One region of the Vibrio sp. B1Z05 genome, then DNA from elsewhere that is predicted to be linked to it. Evidence: predicted binding sites of a transcription regulator. Region 1 holds the regulator's gene; each other region holds the start of a gene.
The links. Region 1 encodes MetJ, which represses methionine synthesis genes. Its sites were predicted from a motif close to TTAGACNTNTANANGTCTAA; they were not measured.
Positions count from the first base shown of each region.

Region 1 (8,379 bases):
TTGGCAACGACTTTAATTTCACGTTCAGGCAGTGTTTTAACATATTCCCACTGTTCTTCTGGAGGAGGTGGCAGGTTTTCTTCACCCTTCTTCGCAGTCGATTCCTCTTTTGCCGTTAAGTTCACGTCTACTGGTTGTTGAGGTTCAGGGGTTTTACTTAAGGAATATAACCCGTAGCTAAATACCCCAATCAATGCGCCAGCAAAGACGATCATCTTCCAAGGTTTTTTGGATTGTTTTGATGGGGTTGGCTTACGCGTTTTTTTAGGTTGCGTACGGCCACCCTTTACATAGTCTTTTCTTGCCACTCGAATTAATCTATTCCATTGATCACGTTTTCTATGGTAATGCAGAAAACGTTCAGATAACAGACCCTAATAACTTGGAGGTAGGGTACTTTGTCGAATGATCAGCTCTGTTTCTAATAGTCGTGAGTCAGAACTGATCTCGTTGCCACTGAGTATCTCAAACAACATTTGTGTGGCTTGATAGCCTATATCATAACGGGGTTGAGAGACGGTTGTAAGTGGCGGATCGCAGTATTCTGAGAACTCTATATTATCAAAGCCAATAAATGAAATATCTTGTGGAACTCTAAGCCCCATATTTTTGGCTTCTTTGATTGCACCAATGGCCATCATGTCATTGTGGCAAAAGATAGCGCTAGGTGGAGAACCGGCATTCATGAGTTTACGCAGTGCGGCAGCGCCAGATTCAAAGCTAAAATCACCGCTAGCAGAGTTGCTTAGGTCGATGTTTAATCCGGCGCGGCGTAATGCTTGTTGGAAACCTTGGCTACGGAAACTAGAAAGTGGCGCATTGTCTGGGCCACAGATCTCTCCAATGCGTTTGTGTCCTAATTTAGCAAGATAGTTTACCGCCTGAAAAGACGCAGTCAGGTTATCAATATGTACAGTTGGTAGCTCTAATTCAGGGGCGTATTCACATGCCATGACCATTGGCGGCAGATTTTTTTGCTCCGCGATACTGGCATCGATAGGCAAGTCGGTGCCGAGCAGAATCAGTCCATCCGCTTGTTTTGAGTATATTAAGTTGACCAGTGAATTATCACGGCATTTTTGTTGTGAACTGTCACCATGCAATACAAGGTAGCCTTGCTTTGAAGCCGCTACTTCTATGCCGCGAATAATTTCAGAAAAGTAAGGGTCACAAAGGTCGGGGACGATAACGACGAGAGTTTTTGACTCATTGCGCTTCATGCTGCGCATGATAGTGCTAGGGCAATAGCCAGATTCAATGACCGCATCTTCTACTCGTTTACGAGTGGAAGAGGATACTTTTTCTGGGTTCATTAATGCCCTTGATACTGTCGCTGTTGATACTCCAGCAAGTCCAGCAACATCCTTCATCGTCGCCATAGTACGTCGTCCTCTATGAAATTTAGCGCGTGTTTGATTCAATCCATGACGCAAACTTATTTCAACTACTTAAGCTTAATTGCGAGTGAAAAATAAGTGTAACGAGTTTTTGCCAAACAGTTTAAGGGGCATGTAGCAAAATTGCACAACTTACTGTGAAGTGACTCGCATTTCGCCATATGCATGTGGTTTAACTTAGGTCCATTGGTTCTACATCTATGTTCCAACGAACTTTTTTTGCATTAGGCAGCATATCTAGTGCAGGTTTTGCACTCATAAGTAGTTTTTGCATGGTTGAACGTAGTTGGCATTGTAAAATAAGTTGCCAACGAGATTTTCCTGCTCGTTTCGCCATCGGTGCTGGTGTTGGCCCAAGTACCCAACATTGCTCATCAAACAAAGGGTGCGCTTCTAAGGTTTGCCTTACTTGCCTTAAAAAATCTTCCGCGAGTTGCGAATTATTCGATTCAGCTCGAAACAAAGACAGGCTGGCATAGGGAGGCAATTGCGCCACTCTACGTTCCATTAAGGCGCTTTGGGCAAACTCAGGATAGCCTTTGTGTAATAAAGCTTGTAGCAGTGAATGTTCTGGGTGATGAGTTTGTAGCACCACGTGTCCAGGCTTACTGGCGCGTCCCGCACGTCCTGCCACCTGAATAAACAATTGCGCTAGCTTTTCTGAAGCCCGAAAATCACTGCTATATAATGATGAATCCACATCAAGTAAAGCCACTAACGTCACGTCTGGAAAGTGATGCCCTTTGGCAAGCATTTGCGTACCAATCAGAATTTGATACTCACCATTGCGAATTGACTCTAATGCGCTCTCTAGACTGCCTTTACGACGCGTATTGTCTCGGTCAATGCGAATGGTTTTAAACTCTGGAAATAAGGTTTCTAAGTGCGCTTCAAGCTGTTCTGTGCCAACTCCGACCGTAACTAAATGAGTTGAACCACAGCTATGGCACTGATGAACGACCGGCTTTTGTGAGCCACAGTGATGACAGCGCATCTCACTGCTTCCTTGGTGGAAGGTATAGTAAGCGTCACATCGAGTACACTCAGCAATCCAACCGCACTCGTGGCACATTAATGCGGGAGAGAAACCACGGCGATTTAAAAACAGCATCACCTGATTGCCTTGTTGCAGGTGTTTACGCATTTGTGCAATCAGTGGCGCGCTTAAGCCACTTTCTAGATATAAACCTTTTACATCAATCACGCTGTTTTTGGTTGGGCTAGCACCGCCAGCACGTTCAGTCAGTTTAAGATGCAGGTATTTTCCTGAAAGGGCGTTGTTTAAGGTTTCTAGAGATGGCGTAGCTGAGCCCAATACAACCGGCACACTTTCTGAGTGGGCGCGCATTATGGCTATATCTCTAGCATGATAACGCAGGCTATCTTGCTGTTTATACGAAGAGTCATGCTCTTCATCGACAATGACAATGCCAAGGTTGGCAAAAGGGGTCAGCAGTGCCGAGCGAGTACCAATTAGGATGCCACATTCTTTATTTTTGGCGGCCAGCCATGCATTCAAGCGTTCACTGTCATTAAGACCTGAGTGAATGGTCTCAATAGGCACATTAAAGCGTCGTTTAAATCGGTTGATGGTTTGCGGCGTTAAGCCTATTTCGGGAACTAAGACTAACGCTTGCTTACCTTGCTGGATTACTGACTCTATAAGTTGAAGATAAACCTCGGTTTTACCTGAACCTGTGACTCCATCTAGAAGTGCACATTCATACCCTTCAATGTGGTTGACTGTGACTACTGCCAGCATTTGTTCATGATTGAGTTGACGCTTGTCGTCTTCATTAATGAGCTCAGATGGCCACTGATCATTGATTTCAATGCGTTCAGAGCAAATTACCCATTGTTTCTGCTCTAAAGTTTTTAAAACAGAGCTAGAGATATCTAAAGTGGCAAGCTCATGTTGAGCCAGTGCGCCATATTGCAGAGCATGCATCACCTTAGCTTGCTGAACTGCTCGTCCAAAGCCTTGCATTAACTGGTTACGACCTGCTTCGGTGAGCTGCCATATTTTCTGTGGCTGCTTATGTGCCGGTTTACCTTTACGCAGAGCGCCGGGCATAGCCCCATTTAATGTTTCACCGAGTGGATACTGGTAAAATCGGCTAGCCCAATGAATCAGTTTATAAAGTTTATCTGGCCATATAGGCTCAACGTCAAGCACGGTCATTAAAGGCTTGAGCTTATTAATATCGTATTCTGATTGATGGGTGAGGGCGGTGATCACACCAAGTCGCTTATTTGGTCCAAACGGCACCCATACACGCACACCCACAACAGGAAATAAGTGCGATGGGATGAGGTATTCAAATTCTTTATCTAGAGGTACGGGCAGGGCAACTCTAGCAATTGTTGGGCGCATGGGATCTCTTTGATGTTTCTGCAATCAGATAATTACACAGATGATGATACTAGAAAAAGACCGAGGAGATGATGAAAAATATTGAGCACTTAGCCAAGTGTTGTCTCGCATATGGCTATATATAGGAATATTATGGTGAATGTGGCGAAAAAAGGGACAAATCAGTTGATCCTTAAAGACTAATTCATTACTATACTGCGCCTTGAAGATGCTGTATTACGCGGTGTCACTGTTAGAAACTACGTGTGGTGTCCAACCTTAGATTTGGATAGCGACGCGGCCTATAAATGAGGTTTTCCCATGAAACCAGGTATCCATCCTGAATACAAATCTGTAACAGCTAACTGCTCTTGCGGAAATACTTTTGAGTTCAACTCAACTCTAGCTAAAGAATCTATCCACCTAGACGTATGTGACAAATGTCACCCGTTCTACACTGGTAAGCAACGTATCGTTGATACTGGCGGCCGTGTTGATCGCTTTAACAAGCGTTTCGGTGCTCTTTCTTCTAAGAAATAATCTTAGTCGTAAAGATACAGAAAAAAGGTCGCCTAGGCGGCCTTTTTTGATCCTACAACAAATTGATTATCCAAGTTATTTACCTTCATTTCGATCTGGCAATCCCAAGCATTCTCTTTTTTACTCTGGTTACTTTGTAGTACATTGCCTGTTTTTTATTTACAATCACAAATTATTTACTTTCTCCTAATATCCACGAAGGGATGCTCTTAGATGTCAGATGACCAACCGATAAATGATTTCCGCCAACAAGCTCTCGATTACCACGAGTTTCCTAAGCCAGGAAAAATAGCTGTTGAATTAACAACGCCTGCTGATTCAGTTCATGATCTAGCGCTAGCTTATAGCCCAGGTGTTGCAGAGCCAGTACGTGAAATCGCCCAAAATGCTGATAACGTTTACAAGTACACAGCCAAAGGGAATATGGTTGCGGTTATTTCAAACGGCACCGCTATCTTGGGTTTAGGTAACTTAGGGCCAATGGCTTCTAAGCCGGTTATGGAAGGCAAAGCGTTATTGTTCAAACGCTTTGCCGGTTTGGACTCTATTGATATTGAAGTAAAGCACCGCACTATTGATGAGTTCATCGATACCGTGGCGGCGATTGCCGATACCTTTGGCGGAATTAACCTAGAAGATATCAAAGCGCCAGATTGTTTTGAGATTGAAAGTCGTCTTATCGAACGATGCGATGTGCCGGTATTTCACGATGATCAGCACGGCACTGCGATTGTGACCGCCGCCGGTATGCTTAACGCAATAGAGCTACAAGGAAAGCAACTGTGTGACTCTACTATTGTATGCTTGGGCGCCGGTGCTGCGGCAGTTGCGTGTATGGAGCTACTCATTAAATGCGGCGCACAGCGTGAAAAAATCTACATGTTAGATCGTAAAGGCGTTATTCATACTCGCCGTGACGATCTTAACGAATACAAACAGCTGTTTGCCAACAATACCGACAAACGTACCCTAGAAGATGTGATTGAAGGCGCGGATCTGTTCCTTGGCGTATCTGGTCCTAACTTGTTGTCACCTGAGGCATTGGCCTTGATGGCGGACAAACCAGTGGTGTTTGCCTGTTCTAACCCTGATCCTGAAATTAAACCAGAGCGTGCTCATGAAGTGCGTAGTGATTTGATTATGGGCACGGGACGTTCTGATTATCCAAACCAAGTGAACAACGTTATTTGTTTCCCATTTATCTTCCGTGGCGCTTTAGATGTGAGAGCCAGTGAGATTAATATTGAAATGAAGCTAGCGGCGGTGGAAGCAATTCGCCAGTTAGCAAAAGAACCAGTGCCAGAAGAAGTGATGAAAGCGGCTGGGGTAACGTCATTAGAGTTTGGTAATGGCTATATTATCCCTAAACCAATGGACCCACGCTTGTTACCTCGCGTAGCAAGAGCGGTAGCGGAAGCAGCGGTTGCCTCTGGCGTTGCTCGCATTGAGCTTCCTGAGAATTATATGCAGAGCTAATAGCAGAATGCAGGGTTAATAACCGAAAATTAAAAGGGGCTAGAGTGTGATCACTTTAGCCCCTTTTTTTATGAGTTAAATCTGAGCGTTGTGCTAGTTTAGTACTAGTGTTAGTCGTCGAAGACTTCTAATTCAATACCGAGATCGGACATGATTTTTTTTGCTTCAGTTGGAATTTCATCTGGGCAATCTTTTCTCAGATCTTCGTCGGTAGGGAGTGGTTGGCCAGTATAAGCGTGTAAGAAAGCTTCACATAGAAGCTCACTGTTGGTTGCATGGCGGAGGTTGTTTACCTGACGACGTGTTCGCTCATCAGTTAGAATTTTGAGAACCTTAAGTGGAATAGACACAGTGATCTTTTTTACTTGAGTGCTTTTTTTACCGTGTTCAGCATATGGGCTGATGTATTCGCCATTCCAGTCTGCCATTGGAAACCTTTATTACTTAGTTTTAAGAAGTTAATTTCCAATTCTAGCGATATTTACTGCTATATGTAAAGGCATTTAGACGTCTAGATGTGTTGAAGTCTAATACTGATCACGGTAATCTAGTATTAGATTCAGATTAATTTGATTGGTTACAAACTCCACCAGTCACTGCCAAAGGAAGGACAAGAAAATGAGCAGTAAACATAAGTCATCGACCATTGCCGTACGCACCGGTATAGAGTCTGATACCCAGCACCATGCTGTTGTTCCCCCTATTTACCTGTCCACAAACTATGGTTTTCCTTCATTTGGAGATGTACCAAAGTATGATTACACCCGCTCTGGAAACCCTAATCGTGGGCTTTTAGAGACGGCACTGTTTGAGTTGGAGTCAGGTAAAGGTGCTGTTGTTACCAACTGTGGTACATCAGCACTTAATTTATGGGTTTCGGCATTTTTAAGCCCAGACGATTTAATTATTGCGCCTCATGATTGTTATGGCGGTACTTACCGTTTATTTAACACTCGTGCGCAAAAAGGTGACTTTAAGGTTGAGTTTGTCGATCAATCAGATGATCAAGCCCTTGCTGCAGCGATTGCCAAAAAGCCAAAACTGATTCTTATTGAAACGCCATCGAACCCATTGGTGCGAGTAGTGGATATCGAGAAAGTGTGCCAGCAAGCGGCAGCCGTGGGTGCATTAGTGGGCGTCGACAATACATTTCTAACCCCCATTTACCAAAGACCATTAGAGCTTGGTGCTGATTTTGTCATCCATTCCACCACTAAATACATTAATGGTCATTCGGATGTGATTGGCGGGGTTGTGGTTACCAAAACTGAACAGCATGCTGAAGAACTTGGCTGGTGGGGTAACTGTATTGGTGCAACGGGCACGCCTTTTGATAGCTATATGACATTGCGCGGCATTCGCACTTTAGGTGCACGTATGCGTGTGCATGAAGAAAGCTCACAAGTTATTTTAAACTTTCTACAATCTCAAAAGCGTGTCAAAACCATTTATCACCCAAGCTTGCCAGATCACCCTGGCCATGACATTGCTAAACGTCAGCAGTCTGGTTTTGGTAGCATGCTCAGCTTTGAGTTTGATGGTGATTTAGAGCAACTGAAGACCTTTATTAACAGCTTAACATTGTTCTCTTTAGCGGAGTCTTTAGGTGGGGTAGAGAGTTTGATTTGTCACCCTGCGACTATGACTCATAGAGCTATGGGTGAAAAAGCATTGGCTGAAGCTGGTGTGTCTAATTTCTTATTACGTCTGTCTGTTGGGCTAGAAGATAGTGACGATCTTATTGATGATCTTGCCCAAGCATTTGATTCGGTCGAGGGTTAATTATGAACAACGCAACGCAACTGCATAAGTTTGGTGGTAGTAGTCTGGCAAATGCAGAATGCTTTGATCGCGTAGCCAATATATTAGCTGAGTACTCCAATGAGAGTGACTTAGTGATTGTTTCTGCTGCGGGCTCAACCACTAACAACTTGTTACGCTGGTTAGCGGCTTTAGAAAAAGATGGACGTATTGCGCATGAGATTTTACTTGAGCTAAGAAGCTATCAAAATCAATTGATTACCGATTTGCTTCCTCAGCAAACGGCGAGTGTTTTGCAAGAACAGCTTAACCGAGAATTTACCGCATTAAGTGCGCTAAATGCTCCGTTGACTGAGCAGCAAAAATCAGCGGCATTAGGTCACGGTGAAGTGTGGTCGTCTCGTCTCCTTAGTGCGCTGCTTTGTGATAGAGGTATGCCTAGTGCAGCGCTTGATTCTCGTGACTTCTTGCGCGCAGAAGCGGGCACTCAGCCAGAAATTGATCGCAACCTTTCTTGGCCATTATTGAAATCAGTGTTAGCTCAGCATCCTCAAAAACGCTTGGTTATTACCGGTTTTATGGCGCATAACCAACAAGGTGAAACAGTACTGCTTGGGCGTAATGGTTCCGATTATTCGGCGACCATTGTGGGGGCTTTGGCTGAAGTGGCCAAAGTCACTATTTGGAGTGACGTGGCGGGCGTATATAGCGCAGACCCGCGCATTGTCGAAGATGCCTGTTTACTGCCACTGCTTCGTCTTGATGAAGCCAGTGAATTAGCGCGCCTTGCCGCTCCTGTACTGCACAGCCGTACGCTACAACCTGTCGCACAAAGTGCTATGGATTTAGAGT
Region 1 is NZ_CP130463.1:170,320-178,698, forward strand. It holds gene QV280_RS00805 (SPOR domain-containing protein) at 1-308, opposite strand, end outside; gene cytR (DNA-binding transcriptional regulator CytR) at 375-1,379, opposite strand; gene priA (primosomal protein N') at 1,570-3,771, opposite strand; gene rpmE (50S ribosomal protein L31) at 4,072-4,290, shown strand; gene QV280_RS00825 (malic enzyme-like NAD(P)-binding protein) at 4,504-5,766, shown strand; gene metJ (met regulon transcriptional regulator MetJ) at 5,877-6,194, opposite strand; gene QV280_RS00835 (O-succinylhomoserine (thiol)-lyase) at 6,385-7,548, shown strand; gene QV280_RS00840 (bifunctional aspartate kinase/homoserine dehydrogenase II) at 7,551-8,379, shown strand, end outside.

Region 2 (8,379 bases), 610 kb from region 1:
GCTATTTATCATCCAATAATACCAAACTTCATAGCTTAATATAAAACAGCTAAAAGCAACCATAATAATTGCAGTCAACGTTGCCCATATAAATGTTTTCCAATATCTTCCTGCAATTAACGCAAACGGTATTAGTATTCCCATATGAGGTTTAATAGTTAGGATACCAAATAATATTCCTGAAAGTATATGAGATCTATTTAAAGCTTTACACCCACCAATTAACAAGGCAGCTGTCAGTAAACCATTTTGGCCAAAGCTTATATTAATTAGAGTTGCAGGAGCAAGCATTAAAACTAGTATGTATATTTTATTATAACTAGATCCTAATGTTACAGATAATAAAAAGCAGGAGAAAGAAAGTAAACTCCAGATAATAAATGCACTCTCATAACTTAAAAATCCTAGAGGGTATAGAATGGATAACATCTGAGGGGGGTACGCAAAGTTAAAAGCTACACCGGTGGCTCTCACTTCATCAGGTGCATGATTTGGAAAAAGTGTATGGTTATATACATCAGGTAAGTGATTATTTACTGCTAACTTAGCTGCAGTCCAAGAATGTAAAAAATCTCGCCCAAAAATCTGTCCTCTAGACAGCTCACCAGAAATAAAATCTATATTATCTATATATAAGAAATTTAATGTAATTATTAATCCTAAGATAAAAAAAAACAAAAAGAAAACTTTGTAATCAATATTCTCATCTGTCATAAAAAGTATCCTTTAGTGTTTATTTAGTCTAGATTATAATATGCAAAAAAAACCAGCAGTAAACTGCTGGCTTTCATTTTTTAGAGGTTGCTAGACTTTAATTAAGCTAACAACTCTTTAGCTGTGTTTACTACGTTTTCAGTAGTGAAACCAAACATCTTGAACAACTCACCTGCTGGTGCAGATTCGCCGAATGTTGTCATGCCGATGATCTTGCCACCGAAGCCAACGTACTTGTACCAGAAGTCAGCAATACCAGCTTCTACAGCAATACGTTTAGTTACTGATGAAGGAAGTACTGACTCACGGTAAGCTTCATCTTGCTTATCAAATGCATCTGTTGAAGGCATAGAGACAACGCGTACTGCTTTGCCTGCCGCAGTGAGTTCAGCTTGCGCTGCTACTGCTAGTTCAACTTCAGAACCTGTCGCAATGATGATTAGCTCAGGAGTACCCACGCAATCTTTCAGTACGTAACCGCCTTTTGCGATATCAGCTACTTGAGTAGCATCACGCTCTTGCTGTGCAAGGTTTTGACGAGAGAAGATAAGCGCAGATGGGCCATCTTTACGTTCGATAGCCAGTTTCCATGCTACTGCTGACTCAACTTGGTCACATGGACGCCATGTGCTCATGTTTGGAGTTAGACGTAGAGAAGCCACTTGCTCAACCGGTTGGTGAGTTGGGCCATCTTCACCCAGACCGATAGAGTCATGAGTATAAACTTGGATGTTCTGAACTTTCATTAGAGCAGCCATACGCATTGCGTTACGTGCGTATTCCATGAACATTAGGAAAGTTGCGCCGTATGGTACGAAACCACCGTGCAGAGCAATACCGTTCATGATAGCTGTCATACCAAATTCACGTACACCGTAGTGAATGTAGTTGCCAGAGAAGTCTGATGCTTCAAGAGACTTAGAACCAGACCACATAGTCAGGTTAGAAGGCGCAAGGTCAGCAGAACCGCCCATAAATTCAGGAAGCATTTTACCAAATGCTTCTAGTGCATTTTGTGATGCTTTACGAGATGCGATGTTAGCAGGGTTTGCTTGCAAATCAGCAATGATTTGGTTTGCTTGTTCTTCCCACTGAGCTGGAAGCTCACCATTAACACGACGTTTTAGTTCAGCCGCTTCAGCAGGGTATGCTGCTGCGTAAGCGTCAAACTTAGCATTCCAAGCCGCTTCTTTCTCAGCGCCAGATGCTTTTGCATCCCATTGTGCGTAGATGTCAGCAGGAACTTCAAATGGTCCGAATTCCCAACCTAGTGCCGCTTTAGTCGCAACGATTTCGTCTTGACCAAGTGGAGCACCGTGACAGTCGTGCGTACCCGCTTTGTTTGGAGAACCAAAGCCAATCACTGTTTTAGTACAGATAAGTGTTGGGCGAGGATCTGCTTTAGCCGCGATAATAGCCGCATTAATTGCTTCGCTATCATGGCCGTCTACTGCTGGGATTACGTGCCAGCCGTAAGCTTCGAAACGCTTAGGTGTATCGTCAGAGAACCAACCTTCAACTTCACCATCAATTGAGATGCCGTTGTCATCCCAGAAAGCAACTAGCTTGCCAAGACCTAGAGTACCCGCAAGAGAACATGCCTCGTGTGAGATACCTTCCATCAGACAGCCATCACCCATGAACGCATAAGTGAAGTGGTCAACGATGTCGTGGCCTGGCTTGTTAAACTGAGCAGCAAGTGCTTTTTCAGCCATCGCCATACCAACAGCGTTAGTAATACCTTGGCCTAGTGGGCCTGTCGTTGTTTCAACGCCGGGTGCATATCCATATTCTGGGTGACCCGGAGTTTTAGAGTGCAACTGACGGAAGTTTTTAAGATCATCAATAGACAACTCATAACCACTCAAATGAAGCAGAGAGTAGATCAGCATTGAACCATGACCATTAGAAAGGATAAAACGGTCACGATCAGCCCACTCTGGGTTTTGTGGGTTATGGTTTAGATGATCACGCCAAAGTACTTCAGCGATGTCAGCCATCCCCATTGGTGCGCCTGGGTGACCAGAGTTAGCTTGTTGAACACCATCCATGCTAAGAGCACGAATTGCATTGGCTAGATCTTTACGAGAAGACATGTCTGCTCCTGAATGCATAAGCAATTTATAAAAAATAAGTCCTGTTCCCAACAGAGGATGTTGGGCGGTGTTATTGTCGCAAAGCGCCTCTGTTACTGCAAACAGTTTCCCGTGCAAAATTCAAACTATGAGATATTGATTTATTTAACATCTAACGATATTTAGTAAAAACTAATGTGACCTAGCGCAAATATTTTACTCACTTAAATCGTAAAAAAGCTTGTATTTCGTCTATTCAAAATTAGAATAGACGTCTAGAAGTAGAAACACCTACTTAAAGTACAATTCAAAAGACGCCTATGATGCGTCTTTTCTTAAACCAGAATAAGGGAGCCCATCATGGCTAAGCACCTGTTTACTTCTGAATCAGTATCAGAAGGCCATCCAGATAAAATCGCAGACCAAATCTCTGATGCGGTTCTAGATGCAATCATCGAGCAAGACCCGAAAGCTCGCGTTGCATGTGAAACTTACGTAAAGACTGGCATGGTAATGGTAGGTGGTGAAGTGACTACCTCTGCTTGGGTTGATATCGAAGAACTAACGCGTCAAACCGTTCGTGAAATCGGTTATGTAAACTCAGAGATGGGCTTCGATGCTGACTCTTGTGCTGTACTAAATACTATTGGTAAGCAATCTCCAGATATCAACCAAGGTGTTGATAAAGCTGACCCTAAAGATCAAGGCGCTGGCGACCAAGGTATTATGTTTGGTTACGCGACTAACGAAACTGAAGTATTAATGCCTGCACCAATCACTTACTCTCACCGCTTAGTTGAAAAACAAGCTGAAGTACGTAAAAACGGCACGCTACCTTGGTTGCGTCCTGATGCAAAATCTCAAGTTACCTTCCAATATGACCAAGGTAAAATTGTCGGCATCGATGCTGTTGTTCTATCAACTCAGCACAGCGAAAGTGTTTCAACAGAAGAGCTTCGTGAAGCGGTGATGGAAACTATCATCAAACCAGTACTTCCTGAGCAATGGTTAAACAAAGAAACTAAATTTTTTATTAACCCAACCGGTCGTTTCGTTATCGGTGGCCCAATGGGTGACTGTGGTCTAACTGGTCGTAAAATTATCGTTGATACCTACGGCGGCGCAGCTCGTCACGGTGGCGGTGCATTCTCTGGTAAAGATCCATCAAAAGTTGACCGTAGTGCGGCATACGCAGCTCGTTATGTAGCGAAAAACATCGTTGCTGCTGGCATGGCTGACCGTTGTGAAATCCAACTTTCTTACGCTATCGGCGTTGCTGATCCAACATCAATCATGATTGAAACCTTCGGCACTGAAAAAGTAGCTCAAGAAATCATCATTGAAGCTGTTCGTCAAAACTTCGACCTACGCCCATACGGCTTACAAGAAATGCTGAACTTGCTACAACCTATCTACAAGAAAACAGCAGCTTACGGTCACTTTGGTCGTGAAGAATTCCCTTGGGAAGCGACAGACAAAGCAGCAATCCTTAAGGATTTTGCTGGTCTATAATCGACTAGAAACACCTATTTATATCAACCTCAGCCTTTGTGCTGAGGTTTTTTTTGCTCTCAGTTTACTCCTGTCATCTACCTCCTTCTGATTATTTTTCATGCAAAATTTGTAATTCCTAGCATCCACAACGATAGTTATGAAAGTTAATAAAATGTTAAATAGATCACCTTTTACATAAAGGAATCAAAATAGCAGCAGACCGACTCTAGTAGGATTTCTAGTGCTAACAACCAGTTATCCCATGTTCAGAGTCAATATTACGGGACTCAATCAGGAGGATTATCATGCCTCGTACATACGATGACAGTGATTTTCATAAAGCATCTGAAATCAAAAACAGTGAATATGCCAAAACACTGCCCTGCAATAAAATCAGCATCAGCGACCCTTTTCAATGGTTAGCTTTAGGCTTAAATGACTTCGTCCGCTCCCCCGTTATTAGCCTCTTTTATGGCACCTGTTTTGCTATTGCCGCCGCAGGCATCGTTGGCTTGATCTACCTACAAGGTAATCATCCACACCTAGTGATACTGCCGGCGCTGATTATCTATATGCTCATTGGACCATTTTTAGCGCTAGGGTTATACGATGTCAGTTGGGCAAGAGAAAGAGGCAAACAACCCAACCTACTGCATTCAATGAAAGCCATCGGTCGTAATTCCACATCACAATGGAGCTTTGCAGTGTTGTTGGTTGTCGCCATGATATTTTGGATGAGAATAGCCTCACTACTGCATGCTTTATACCCTTCCGTGGAAGGCGCCAGTATCGTCGAATTTGCACCATTCCTTATTACTGGTTCCATCACAGGGTTTATTTTGGCATCCGTGGTATTTAGCATTGCGGTTTTCTCGATGCCTTTAATGCTAGAAAGACGCGTTGATATTATGACCGCAATATTTTCCAGTTTTAATGCGGTTAAAAATAACCCCGGCCCTATGCTAGTTTGGGCGGCCATTATCTGTGGGGGTGTTTTAATAGGCTTTGCCACCTACGGGGTAGGAATGATAGTTACTATGCCCATTCTAGGTTATGGCACATGGCACGCTTATCACGCGACGATTCAGAAAAAGAGTTAGCGTTTTTGCGGGATAAAAGAGCACAAAACGACAATTGCCCACCGATTAATTGGTGGGCAGTTTTTATCAATAATTGTTGGTAGACAATGAAGGTTGATTGATTTATAAGAAAGTTTTGGACATAAACGTATTAGCAAAAAATTCCCAAAACGTCTATGCCATATAGATTAAATTATCTTTTCAATCTATGGTTATTTTTTATTGACTATATTACCTAACAAACCAGAGATTTATTAGTGACTTTTTTAAAGTCTCATGTCTATCTTTTAAGGCTGAAATATTCCATTCAGGAACTTTACAAATATCCTTTGTAAGATCAAAAGAGCTTTTATTATTGAGCTTCTCGTAAATATCTTTCTTCCTATCGAAGTCGCTATTTTGAGCTTCAGAGTTCTTTGTGCCACTTATTAATGTTAGGTTGCCTAATTTATGCAACCATACTGCATGTTCTTCATTAGAGAACCTAGTGTTCCAATATTCATTGGCTAATTTTTGCGGGAGTATATGTTCAATCGTAATTCGCCCTGTATATGTTTTTATTACACTTTCATCTTGTTGCTCAAGATCCAGACGTAACAAAATAGACTTGATTAAGTTAACTTGATTAGGTCTTGGTTCATACAAATCCTTATCTAGAGATTCCATAAACCCTTCGTTATCGGCATGCTGATTTACATGTTCAATTATTTCCGAAAAAGTCCCTTCATTGTTTATAGCTACAAGAGCAGAATAACAGACCATTTCTCTCTGACTTTTAACGAGGTTTTTGATTCTTCCATGCATGTATACCTTCTCAAAAGCAGAGACAAACTCGTCGAATTCAATCCATGTTAAATCTTGCTTCCTAGTCATTCGATTCATAAACGCCATAACTGGCGGAATCCACTCATCAGTAGCAAGATTTGTTAGTGAGGCGATACGTCTCTTTAACGATAAGTTTTCAAAATCAATTTCAGCTAGCCTAGTGTAATTCTTAGCAGAGTTCACTAGCATTAAAGCCATCTCTACTGCATCATCTGAAAAGTCAGTCTGTAAGCTCTCAATGAACGAAGATAAGCCTTTCTGTAAAACACGGTCACGATCCTTTTTTTCGGATAGCCGATGAAGTGTTAGAAACTTGTCTAGTTTATTAACACCGACCATATCCTCAATTTGAGACCAAGAAGATTCTATTTGACTTGAATCTTTTCTCATTGATGCTGCAGACTCAAAAAGAGTATTTTTCAATAAATCAGCATTACTTAGAGGTAGGCCTCTATTATTAAGTACATTAAACAACCTAAATGAAGATGCGAAATCATCAGTTTGTACAAATACTATAAAAACATTGTGGAGAATATACTTCGCGATTTTCTTCAAATCAATCTGATCTTTATCAGATAGAAAACTCCTTACTACACAGGAATTGTCTATAAATAATTGTTCTGTATCTGTAGGCTTTTCTGGTTTATATTCTTTTTTATCTTGAAGAATGTAGAACTTATATAAGCTATGCTCTTTACTACGAACAACTAATCGAGGTTCATCAGTTTCGTCTGAATATACATCTATTGGTAAAATACGTTTTTGTAAGTCGTCTTTTACCCCCTGAAAATCAATGAGTTTTTTCAACTCTGAGACTATAAGGCTAAGTGTCGTTAATCGCTGCTGACCATCAACCACTTCAAAAGTATTATTTCCCTTATTGATGCATATCATACTGCCAATGAAATATTCATTTTCATCTGAAAGGTAACTCTGGTAAATATCATTGATAAGTTGTTCTGCATTATCAGCACTCCAACTATATGGCCTTTGATAAGGCGGGATAATATATTTTTTATTTTCTGTAAGGATATCCTGAACTTTGCATTCTTTCGCTTCCACTATAAATACCTATTTAATAACGGTTTATCTCATTATGACACAGTACATTTTAAGCACAACTTGCCAATAATGGTTCCGTTTCAAAGTCGTGATAAGCGGTTTAGTGAAATGAACACTCATAGACTATGGATTTGTTCCGAGTCTAACAAGAAAAGGGGGATTTCTGAGTTACGAAGTACCGCTATGAAAATTTTGAACAACATTTTTGCGCTCCCGCCCCACATGAACTAAATCATCCATATTTTTCCCACACATCTACCCAAGTTATTCACCCCAAAGCATCTATCACGAACTTTGTATCCAAAGAGAGATTAAGCTAAAGTTGTACCCGTTTTAAATCGATAGCCAAAACCACTGCATGACGCCAATTCAATACCAATTGCTTAGAAAAGCCACAGCACTCATCAAAGTGGCTAATACTCACTTTGAGCGACAGTTTTCAATTCCTACGATTGAAACTGATATGCGTGGTAAGGCGGCCGGAAAAGCCTTTTTGCAGTTGAATACCATAAAGCTGAATCGCGTATTGCTGGCGGAAAACCAACAAGAATTTATTGAGCACGTTCTGCCTCATGAAGTTGCGCACTTAATCACTCATCAAGTGTTTGGGCGAGTTAGACCGCACGGTAAAGAGTGGCAATACGTGATGTCTAAAGTGTTTGGTATCAAGCCAGATCGTACGCATTCTATGGATGTCAGCTCGGTGCAGGGCAAAACGTTTGAGTATCAGTGCTCTTGCCGCCAGTATCCTTTATCGATACGTCGCCACAATAAAGTGCTGCGAGGGGAGACTAACTACTCTTGTCGCAACTGTGGCAATGAACTTAAATTTACTGGTAAGCAACTCTGTTAATAACACTATTACAATCTATAACTGCAAGGCGAGATTAGGCTGAACAATATCTGGTCAAAGCGCCAAAGTGGCTGTATTCTCTGCGCTGTTTTTCTCAACAGCCGTAATTTACTCTTGAAACGTTATATTCTCCCTATCATTAGCCTACTGCTGGTCTCGCTATCAGTGCATGCGAAACCACACTCTTTTTATCAATCTAAACGACTGGCTGTTGGCATCTATCAGCAACACCCACAAACCTTCTATTGTGGATGCAAAATAGATTGGCAAGGCAAAA
Region 2 is NZ_CP130463.1:2,377,143-2,385,521, forward strand. It holds gene QV280_RS10800 (glycosyltransferase family 87 protein) at 1-714, opposite strand, end outside; gene tkt (transketolase) at 816-2,810, opposite strand; gene metK (methionine adenosyltransferase) at 3,150-4,301, shown strand; gene QV280_RS10815 (DUF2189 domain-containing protein) at 4,589-5,383, shown strand; gene QV280_RS10820 (DUF262 domain-containing protein) at 5,594-7,249, opposite strand; gene QV280_RS10825 (SprT family zinc-dependent metalloprotease) at 7,608-8,102, shown strand; gene QV280_RS10830 (endonuclease) at 8,217-8,379, shown strand, end outside.
Region 2: the regulator MetJ is predicted to act here: its motif matches at 3,057-3,076, upstream of metK (methionine adenosyltransferase).

Region 3 (8,379 bases), 500 kb from region 1:
TGTTCGCCATTTAAAGTGGTACGCGAGCTGGGTTTAGAACGTCGTGAGACAGTTCGGTCCCTATCTGCCGTGGGCGTTGGAAGATTGAAGGGGGCTGCTCCTAGTACGAGAGGACCGGAGTGGACGAACCTCTGGTGTTCGGGTTGTCATGCCAATGGCATTGCCCGGTAGCTAAGTTCGGAATCGATAAGCGCTGAAAGCATCTAAGCGCGAAGCGAGCCCTGAGATGAGTCTTCCCTGGCACTTTAAGTGTCCTAAAGGGTTGTTCGAGACTAGAACGTTGATAGGCAGGGTGTGTAAGTGCTGTGAGGCATTGAGCTAACCTGTACTAATTGCCCGTGAGGCTTAACCATACAACACCCAAGGGGTTTTGTGGACTCAAAGTAGAACTTTGAATGTGTGATACGAACTTTTAAATAACAGCTTTCTAAATTTTAAAATTTTTCTCGATGACCATAGCATTGTGGACCCACCTGATTCCATGCCGAACTCAGAAGTGAAACATAATAGCGCCGATGGTAGTGTGGGGTTTCCCCATGTGAGAGTAGGACATTATCGGGATTTAATTACGTTTTTAGATTTTATATCTAGAGACAAAAACTGGATAAGGCATTTATAAGACCTTGTTTAGTAACAAATTGGTGCGGAGTGGTAGTTCAGTTGGTTAGAATACCGGCCTGTCACGCCGGGGGTCGCGGGTTCGAGTCCCGTCCACTCCGCCACTAATAAGAAGCCCTAGCAGAAATGCTAGGGCTTTTTTTCGTCTATAGTATTTCATTAACTCTTCTCTTTGATGGTATTCTTTAATCATATTTAAGAAATAAATGGTTATCTAAATCGATGAAAAAGTTATTTATATTAGTCGTCCTTTTATTTTCTATTTGTTCTTTAGTTGCCTTTGCTAGCTTGTTTGGCTTACTCACTTATAAAGACAAAGGCTATGACTGGCAGTGGCTTGGTTTTCCTCTTATAAATAGCGGTGTACAGATAGCCCGTACCAGTGACACTCATCAATTACTGTTGCGTAAAGTCTATTTATTTCCCTCCACAGAAGTCTCTGTGTATACCACTATGAATAATAAGTTGGTATTGCATCTCGCGCGCTTCCAAACCTGTTCTGACTCGAAACAAGGGCAATTACAACTTAACCAAAAGCCAGTTCAAACAGTTACGTTTAACTGCAAAGGTAGTAATGAGATGATCTTTAGTGTGGTAACTTCTCATTTGAACAGCGCGATCATTGATTTTGATGGGCAAAAATTAAGTATTGATTTTGCGGAGTGGAATATTGCTGATATTAAGAAAGATCAATTCAAACAACTACATTCGCAGTACTTTGAACAACTTGGGCAACCTTCTGAGTATCAGTGGTCACGTGATTAACTCTTAGATTGCATATTCGTACTCGACACCTTCTCTATATTGCAGTAGTCTAAATGTAGAAACGTATAGACGTCTAGATGCTTAGAGGAGTTAAGTTTTGCCTATTCGAGTTCCCGATCAATTACCTGCAACAGATATACTCAGAGGCGAAAGCATCTTTGTCATGTCAGAAACTCGCGCATCGACGCAAATGATTCGTCCATTGCGCGTACTGATCTTAAATCTGATGCCAAAGAAAATAGAGACTGAAACCCAATTTTTACGTCTACTATCGAATAGTCCGCTACAGGTTGATATTGAGTTACTTCGCATCGATAACAGACCGAGCAGAAACACTCCAACAGAGCATTTAGATAACTTCTATCGACAATTTGAAGCGGTTAAAGAGCGCAACTTCGATGGGCTTATCATTACAGGTGCGCCATTAGGTTTAGTTCAGTTTGAGGATGTATTCTACTGGGATCACCTCAAAACTATTATGTCTTGGGCAAAAGAGCACGTTACTTCAACCTTGTATGTGTGCTGGGCTGCACAAGCGGGATTAAAGCTACTTTATGACTTACCTAAAAGAACACGTAAAGAAAAGCTATCGGGCGTATACAGCCATGAGACGCACAATGCGTACCATCCGCTATTAAGAGGTTTTGATGATTGCTTCTTAGCGCCTCACTCTCGTTATGCTGACTTTTCATCTGATTATCTAGCAGAGAATACAGACTTAGACATTTTAGCCACCTCTAAAGAGGCCGGAGTCTATTTAGCCGCAACACAAGATAAGCGTAATGTATTTGTGACAGGACATCCTGAGTATGAGTCACACACCCTTCATACTGAGTATGTTCGAGACTGTGGTGAAGGCATGGATCCGCAAATCCCAGTAAACTACTATCCTGATGATGATCCGAGCAATGATCCACATGCTACATGGCGTAGTCACGGACATTTATTATTTAGCAATTGGCTAAATTACTGTGTTTACCAACAGACGCCTTATGATTTGGATAAGTTCTCAGAGAAGAACTTTACTATCGACGAATAGATATAGGTTTAGTTAAAAACAAAAAGGCATACCTTGTTAAGTATGCCTTTTGTGTATTTGGAGGGAAGGTTGTTATTTACTGTCGCTTTCTTCTGTAGCAGCTGGCTCTAAGCGTTTCGCCTTTTCGATCAATGGTGTGATTGTCATCCCTTGCACCAAAATAGAGAACATTACTACCGCATAGGTCATAACAATAATGACCTCTTTGACATCGATATTTTTCTCAGGGATTACCATAATCCCAGCGGGTATTGATAACGCCATTGCTAGTGCTAATCCGCCTCTTAGTCCACCCCACGTAAGAATTTTCACAGACATTGGATTGTAGTATCTAAATTGCTTAAAGCAGGCATATGACAGCTTAATGCTGATGTAGCGAACAATTAATACCAGTGGGATAGCCACGACCATCATCAGCCAGTCTTCTTTGTGAAACTCAAACAACAACATCGACATACCGATAAGCAGGAATAACACCCCATTTAAAAACTCATCAATCAACTCCCAAAAGTGGTCTAAATGACGATGGCTCTCTTCGGTAAAACCAGATTTTCGAGTCCAGTTACCAATTATGATCCCTGATACCACCATAGATAGTGGACCGGATACGCCCAATAGTTCAGCGAGTGCATATCCAGCGGAAGGAACGATTAGAGTCAATAGTAGTTCCATTGAATGATCGTCGGTTAAGCTGATGAGTTTATGGAATATAAGACCTAGAACAAAACCGTAAGCAATACCACCAATGGCTTCTTGTAGGAATAAAATTGAAACAGAGTTCAATGTAGGAGCATCGTTACCAAAGGCAATGCTATAAAGGGTAACAAATATGACTAAACCGAAGCCATCATTGAACAGTGACTCTCCCTCTATTTGCGTCGAAATACGCGTTGGGGCTTGTAACTTCTTTACGATAGCCAGTACCGCGATTGGATCGGTTGGCGAGATGAGTGCCCCAAATAACAAACAATAAATAATATCTAAATTAAAGCCGATTAAGGCAAAGATAGCGTGTAAAGAAAACCCAATTGCAAAAGTGGAAAACAAGGTGGCGGCTAACGCCAGAAACGAGATTTCCCATTTTTGATCTTTTAAATGGTTAAGTTGAATACCTAAACCGCCCGCAAAGAGCAGAAAGCCAAGGATTCCTTTTAACAAGAAGTCTTCGAAATTAATTGATGCGATAGTTTCTCGGGCTACATGGGATAACTTAAACCATCCCGCTTGACCTGCAATGATAAGCGCTAACGAAAGCAACATCGCACCTGCGGTGATAGCTATCGTAGTTTGCATCTTCCCTATTTTGCTGTTTATAAATGCGATAAATACCGCGCCGGCAGCTAAAAAAGATAGCGTATGGTAGGCGTCCATTCCTTTCTCCTATGTTTCGCAAGTCTCAATACTGTGAGACAAATTAATAGTGATATCAAATAAAACTACCTTTACTACTGCATCATAGCGTTAATATGCATGCTTTAGACGTCTAGGAATCTAATTTTTCTGTGATAGGATGATATTAATAAGTTAGTAATAGCACGTCTGAGCAGGATGCAATATGAGAGAACAGATCGAAGCGCAATTAAAGAAGCATATTCTTTTGATCGATGGTGGTATGGGCACCATGATCCAAAACCTGAAATTAGAAGAAGAAGACTATCGGGGCGCTCGTTTTGCCAATTGGCATTGTGATTTAAAAGGGAATAATGACTTACTTGTTCTGTCTCAACCACAGTTGATTAAACAGATCCACAGTGATTATCTAGAAGCCGGCGCGGATATTCTAGAAACGAACACCTTCAACTCGACCACCATTGCCATGGCAGACTACGATATGGAGGCGTTGAGTGAAGAAATTAACTATGTGGCGGCAAAACTGGCTCGTGAAGCTGCAGACGAATGGACGAAAAAGACGCCAAATCGACCTAGATATGTAGCGGGTGTTTTAGGCCCAACTAACCGAACTTGTTCTATCTCTCCAGATGTTAATGATCCAGGCTTTCGTAATGTGAGCTTTGATGAGTTGGTTATCGCTTATAAAGAATCTACTTTAGCGTTAATCAAAGGTGGCTCAGACCTTATTCTTATCGAAACTATCTTTGATACTCTCAACGCTAAAGCGTGTGCCTTTGCTGTTGAAACCGTATTTGATGAAATTGGCCAGACATTGCCAGTGATGATCTCCGGTACTATTACCGATGCCTCCGGACGTACCCTTTCAGGACAAACAACGGAAGCGTTTTATAACTCTCTGCGTCACGTAAATCCAATTTCTTTTGGTTTGAACTGTGCATTAGGCCCAGATGAGCTTCGCCCGTATGTGGAAGAGCTTTCTCGCATTTCAGAAACTTTTGTATCGGTTCACCCGAATGCCGGTTTACCGAATGCGTTTGGTGAATACGATCTTTCTGCTGAAGATATGGCAGAGCACATTCAAGAATGGGCTGATTCAGGATTTCTTAACCTTGTTGGTGGCTGTTGTGGTACTACGCCAGAGCACATTCGAGCTATGGCAGACGCAGTCGAAAAAGCGACTCCTCGCGCACTGCCTGATATCAAACCTGCTTGTCGCTTATCTGGTTTAGAACCGCTATCTATAGAAAAAGAATCACTGTTTATGAACGTTGGTGAACGAACCAACGTTACCGGTTCCGCTCGCTTCAAACGTCTAATAAGAGAAGAGCTTTATGAAGAAGCGTTAGATGTGGCTCGTCAGCAGGTAGAAAACGGCGCTCAGATCATCGATATCAATATGGATGAAGGGATGCTTGACGCTGAAGCCTGTATGGTTCGCTTCTTGAATCTTTGTGCGTCAGAACCTGAAATTTCTAAAGTGCCTATCATGGTCGATTCCTCGAAATGGGAGGTTATCGAAGCCGGTCTAAAATGTATTCAGGGTAAGGGGATTGTGAACTCAATCTCTATGAAGGAAGGCAAAGAAAAATTTGTCGCTCAAGCTAAGCTGATTCGCCGCTATGGCGCTGCGGTTATCGTGATGGCTTTCGATGAAGTAGGCCAAGCTGATACTCGCGAGCGTAAAGTCGAGATTTGTACCAATGCCTACAATATTTTGGTTGATGAAGTTGGCTTTCCTGCTGAAGACATTATTTTTGACCCCAATATCTTTGCGGTAGCAACCGGCATTGATGAGCACAATAACTATGCGGTCGACTTTATCGAAGCGGTTGCCGATATTAAGCGTACGCTTCCGCATGCGATGATTTCGGGAGGGGTGTCTAACGTTTCCTTCTCTTTCCGTGGTAACAACTACGTACGTGAAGCCATCCATGCAGTATTCCTATATCACTGTTTCAAGAACGGTATGGATATGGGGATCGTAAACGCAGGTCAGTTGGAGGTTTACGATAACGTTCCAGATAAACTGCGTGAAGCGGTAGAAGACGTTGTTCTTAACCGTCGTCCGGATGGCACTGAACGATTGCTTGATATTGCGGATGAATACCGTGAAAACGGTGTTGGACCTAAAGATGATGGTACGGCGCTAGAATGGCGTGGCTGGCCAGTTGAAAAACGCCTTGAGCATGCACTGGTTAAAGGCATCACTGAATTTATTATTGAAGATACAGAAGAGGCGCGACTTAAAGCAAGTAGACCACTGGAGGTGATTGAAGGCCCTCTAATGGATGGCATGAACGTCGTCGGTGACTTATTTGGTGAAGGTAAGATGTTCTTACCTCAGGTCGTAAAATCTGCTCGTGTAATGAAGCAAGCTGTCGGTCACTTAGAACCGTTTATCGATGCACTTAAAGAAGTCGGTCAAACCAACGGTAAAATACTATTAGCCACCGTTAAAGGTGATGTTCACGATATCGGTAAAAACATTGTTGGCGTAGTACTGCAGTGTAATAACTACGAGATCATCGACCTTGGGGTAATGGTGCCTTGTGATAAAATCTTGAAGGTCGCCAAGGAAGAAAACGTCGATATTATCGGTCTCTCTGGGCTTATCACGCCATCATTAGATGAGATGGTATACGTAGCCAAAGAGATGGAGCGCCAAGGGTTTAAACTGCCACTACTGATTGGTGGCGCAACCACCTCTAAAGCGCATACCGCGGTGAAGATTGAACAAAACTACTCTGAGCCAGTGGTATACGTAAACAACGCTTCTCGTGCGGTGGGTGTCTGTTCTGCATTATTGTCTGATCAGTTGAAACCTGCATTTATCGAAAAATTGGATTTGGATTACGAACGTGTTCGTGACCAACATGCGAGAAAGCGTCCCAAGACTGCGCCAACTACAATCGCAAAAGCTCGTGAAAATAAGGTTGATATTGATTGGTCGTCTTATGTTCCTCCTGAGCCTAAGCAATTAGAGCCTGTTATCCTTAAAGATATGAGCGTGTCGGTGTTACGTGAATATATCGACTGGACTCCTTTCTTTATGACTTGGACATTGATGGGTAAATACCCTGCCATTCTCGATCATGAAGAAGTAGGCGAAGAAGCTCGTCGTTTGTTTAAAGATGCCAATGATCTATTGGATAGAGTGGAGCGAGAAGGTCTGCTAAAAGCCAATGGTATCTGTCAATTATTCCCTGCCAATAGCGTGGGTGATGATATTGAAGTCTATACCGACGAGTCTCGTACTACAGTAGCTAAAACCTTGTGTCACCTTCGTCAGCAAACCAAAAAACCGAAAGGATTTAACTACTGTTTGAGTGACTATATTGCTCCGAAAGAGAGTGGAGTAAAAGACTGGGTAGGTGCGTTTGCGGTGACCGGTGGCATTGGTGAGCGTGAACTGGCGGATAACTATAAAGCTGCGGGTGATGATTATAATGCCATCATGATTCAAGCTGTGGCCGACCGTTTAGCTGAAGCATTTGCAGAATATCTACACCAAGAAGTGCGTACTAAAATTTGGGGATACAGCCCTGATGAGCAATTGAGTAACGATGATCTTATTCGTGAAAAGTATCAAGGTATTCGTCCTGCGCCGGGTTATCCTGCATGTCCTGAACATACAGAGAAAGGCCCTTTGTGGGATTTAATGCAGGTTGAAGAGCGTATTGGTATGTCGCTCACGACCAGTTACGCCATGTGGCCGGGAGCTTCTGTTTCAGGTTGGTATTTCTCTCATCCTGACAGTCGTTTCTTTGCGATTGCACAGATCCAAGAAGATCAAGCTAAAGACTATGCCGAGCGTAAAGGTTGGGAGTGGTTAGAGGCTGAGAAGTGGTTAGGTCCAAACCTGAACAACTAGCAAGTAAACAACAAAAATGGGGCTAAATAGCCCCATTTTTTATAGTTCGTTATCCACTTAACTAGCTTTCAAGCATTAGCCTTCAAACAGCTCTCTATGTAAGTGCTGCACTGCGTTACGTGCATAAGACTCATGCAGCAAGAAACACAGGTTATGGCAACTTGCGCCGTAACAGATCATACGTAGATTGTAATCTTCTAGTGTACCAAAAATTTGCTTCGCCGCACCTTTGGCTTGTCCCATCTCGTTACCAATAAGCGCCACAAGACTCAGGTTATGTTCAACCACCACAGAACAGAGTTTTTCCAGTTCTTGTTGAGCCGCTGGTGGCAGTTTAGGTGAGCCACCTTGAGTGTTGGTATGATCGAGAGTCAGTGACACACTGATCTCTGAAGTGGTAATCAGATCAACCGAGACTTTATGTTGCGCCAGTATGGTAAATACTTTGGCTAAGAAGCCACTGGCTTGGAACATATTTAGGCTTTTTAAAGTGATCATGGTTTGATTACCACGCAGTGTCACCGCTCTAAATAGTGGTGCGCTTTCGACTTCTTGCTTAACCCAAGTTCCGCCTAGTTGAGGCTCTTTTGAAGAACCAACGAACACAGGAATTTTGTGTCTTAACGCCGGTACTAGAGTGGATGGGTGTAAGATCTTGGCACCAAAATTGGCCATTTCTGATGCTTCAGCAAAACTGATTTCTTTAATTGGATGCGCTTGCGGCGCAATACGT
Region 3 is NZ_CP130463.1:2,484,804-2,493,182, reverse strand. It holds rRNA gene QV280_RS11345 (23S ribosomal RNA) at 1-353, shown strand, start outside; rRNA gene rrf (5S ribosomal RNA) at 446-561, shown strand; tRNA gene QV280_RS11335 (tRNA-Asp) at 646-722, shown strand; gene QV280_RS11330 (hypothetical protein) at 841-1,383, shown strand; gene metA (homoserine O-acetyltransferase MetA) at 1,481-2,422, shown strand; gene QV280_RS11320 (cation:proton antiporter) at 2,495-3,793, opposite strand; gene metH (methionine synthase) at 3,978-7,646, shown strand; gene lysC (lysine-sensitive aspartokinase 3) at 7,722-8,379, opposite strand, start outside.
Region 3: the regulator MetJ is predicted to act here: its motif matches at 3,898-3,917, upstream of metH (methionine synthase).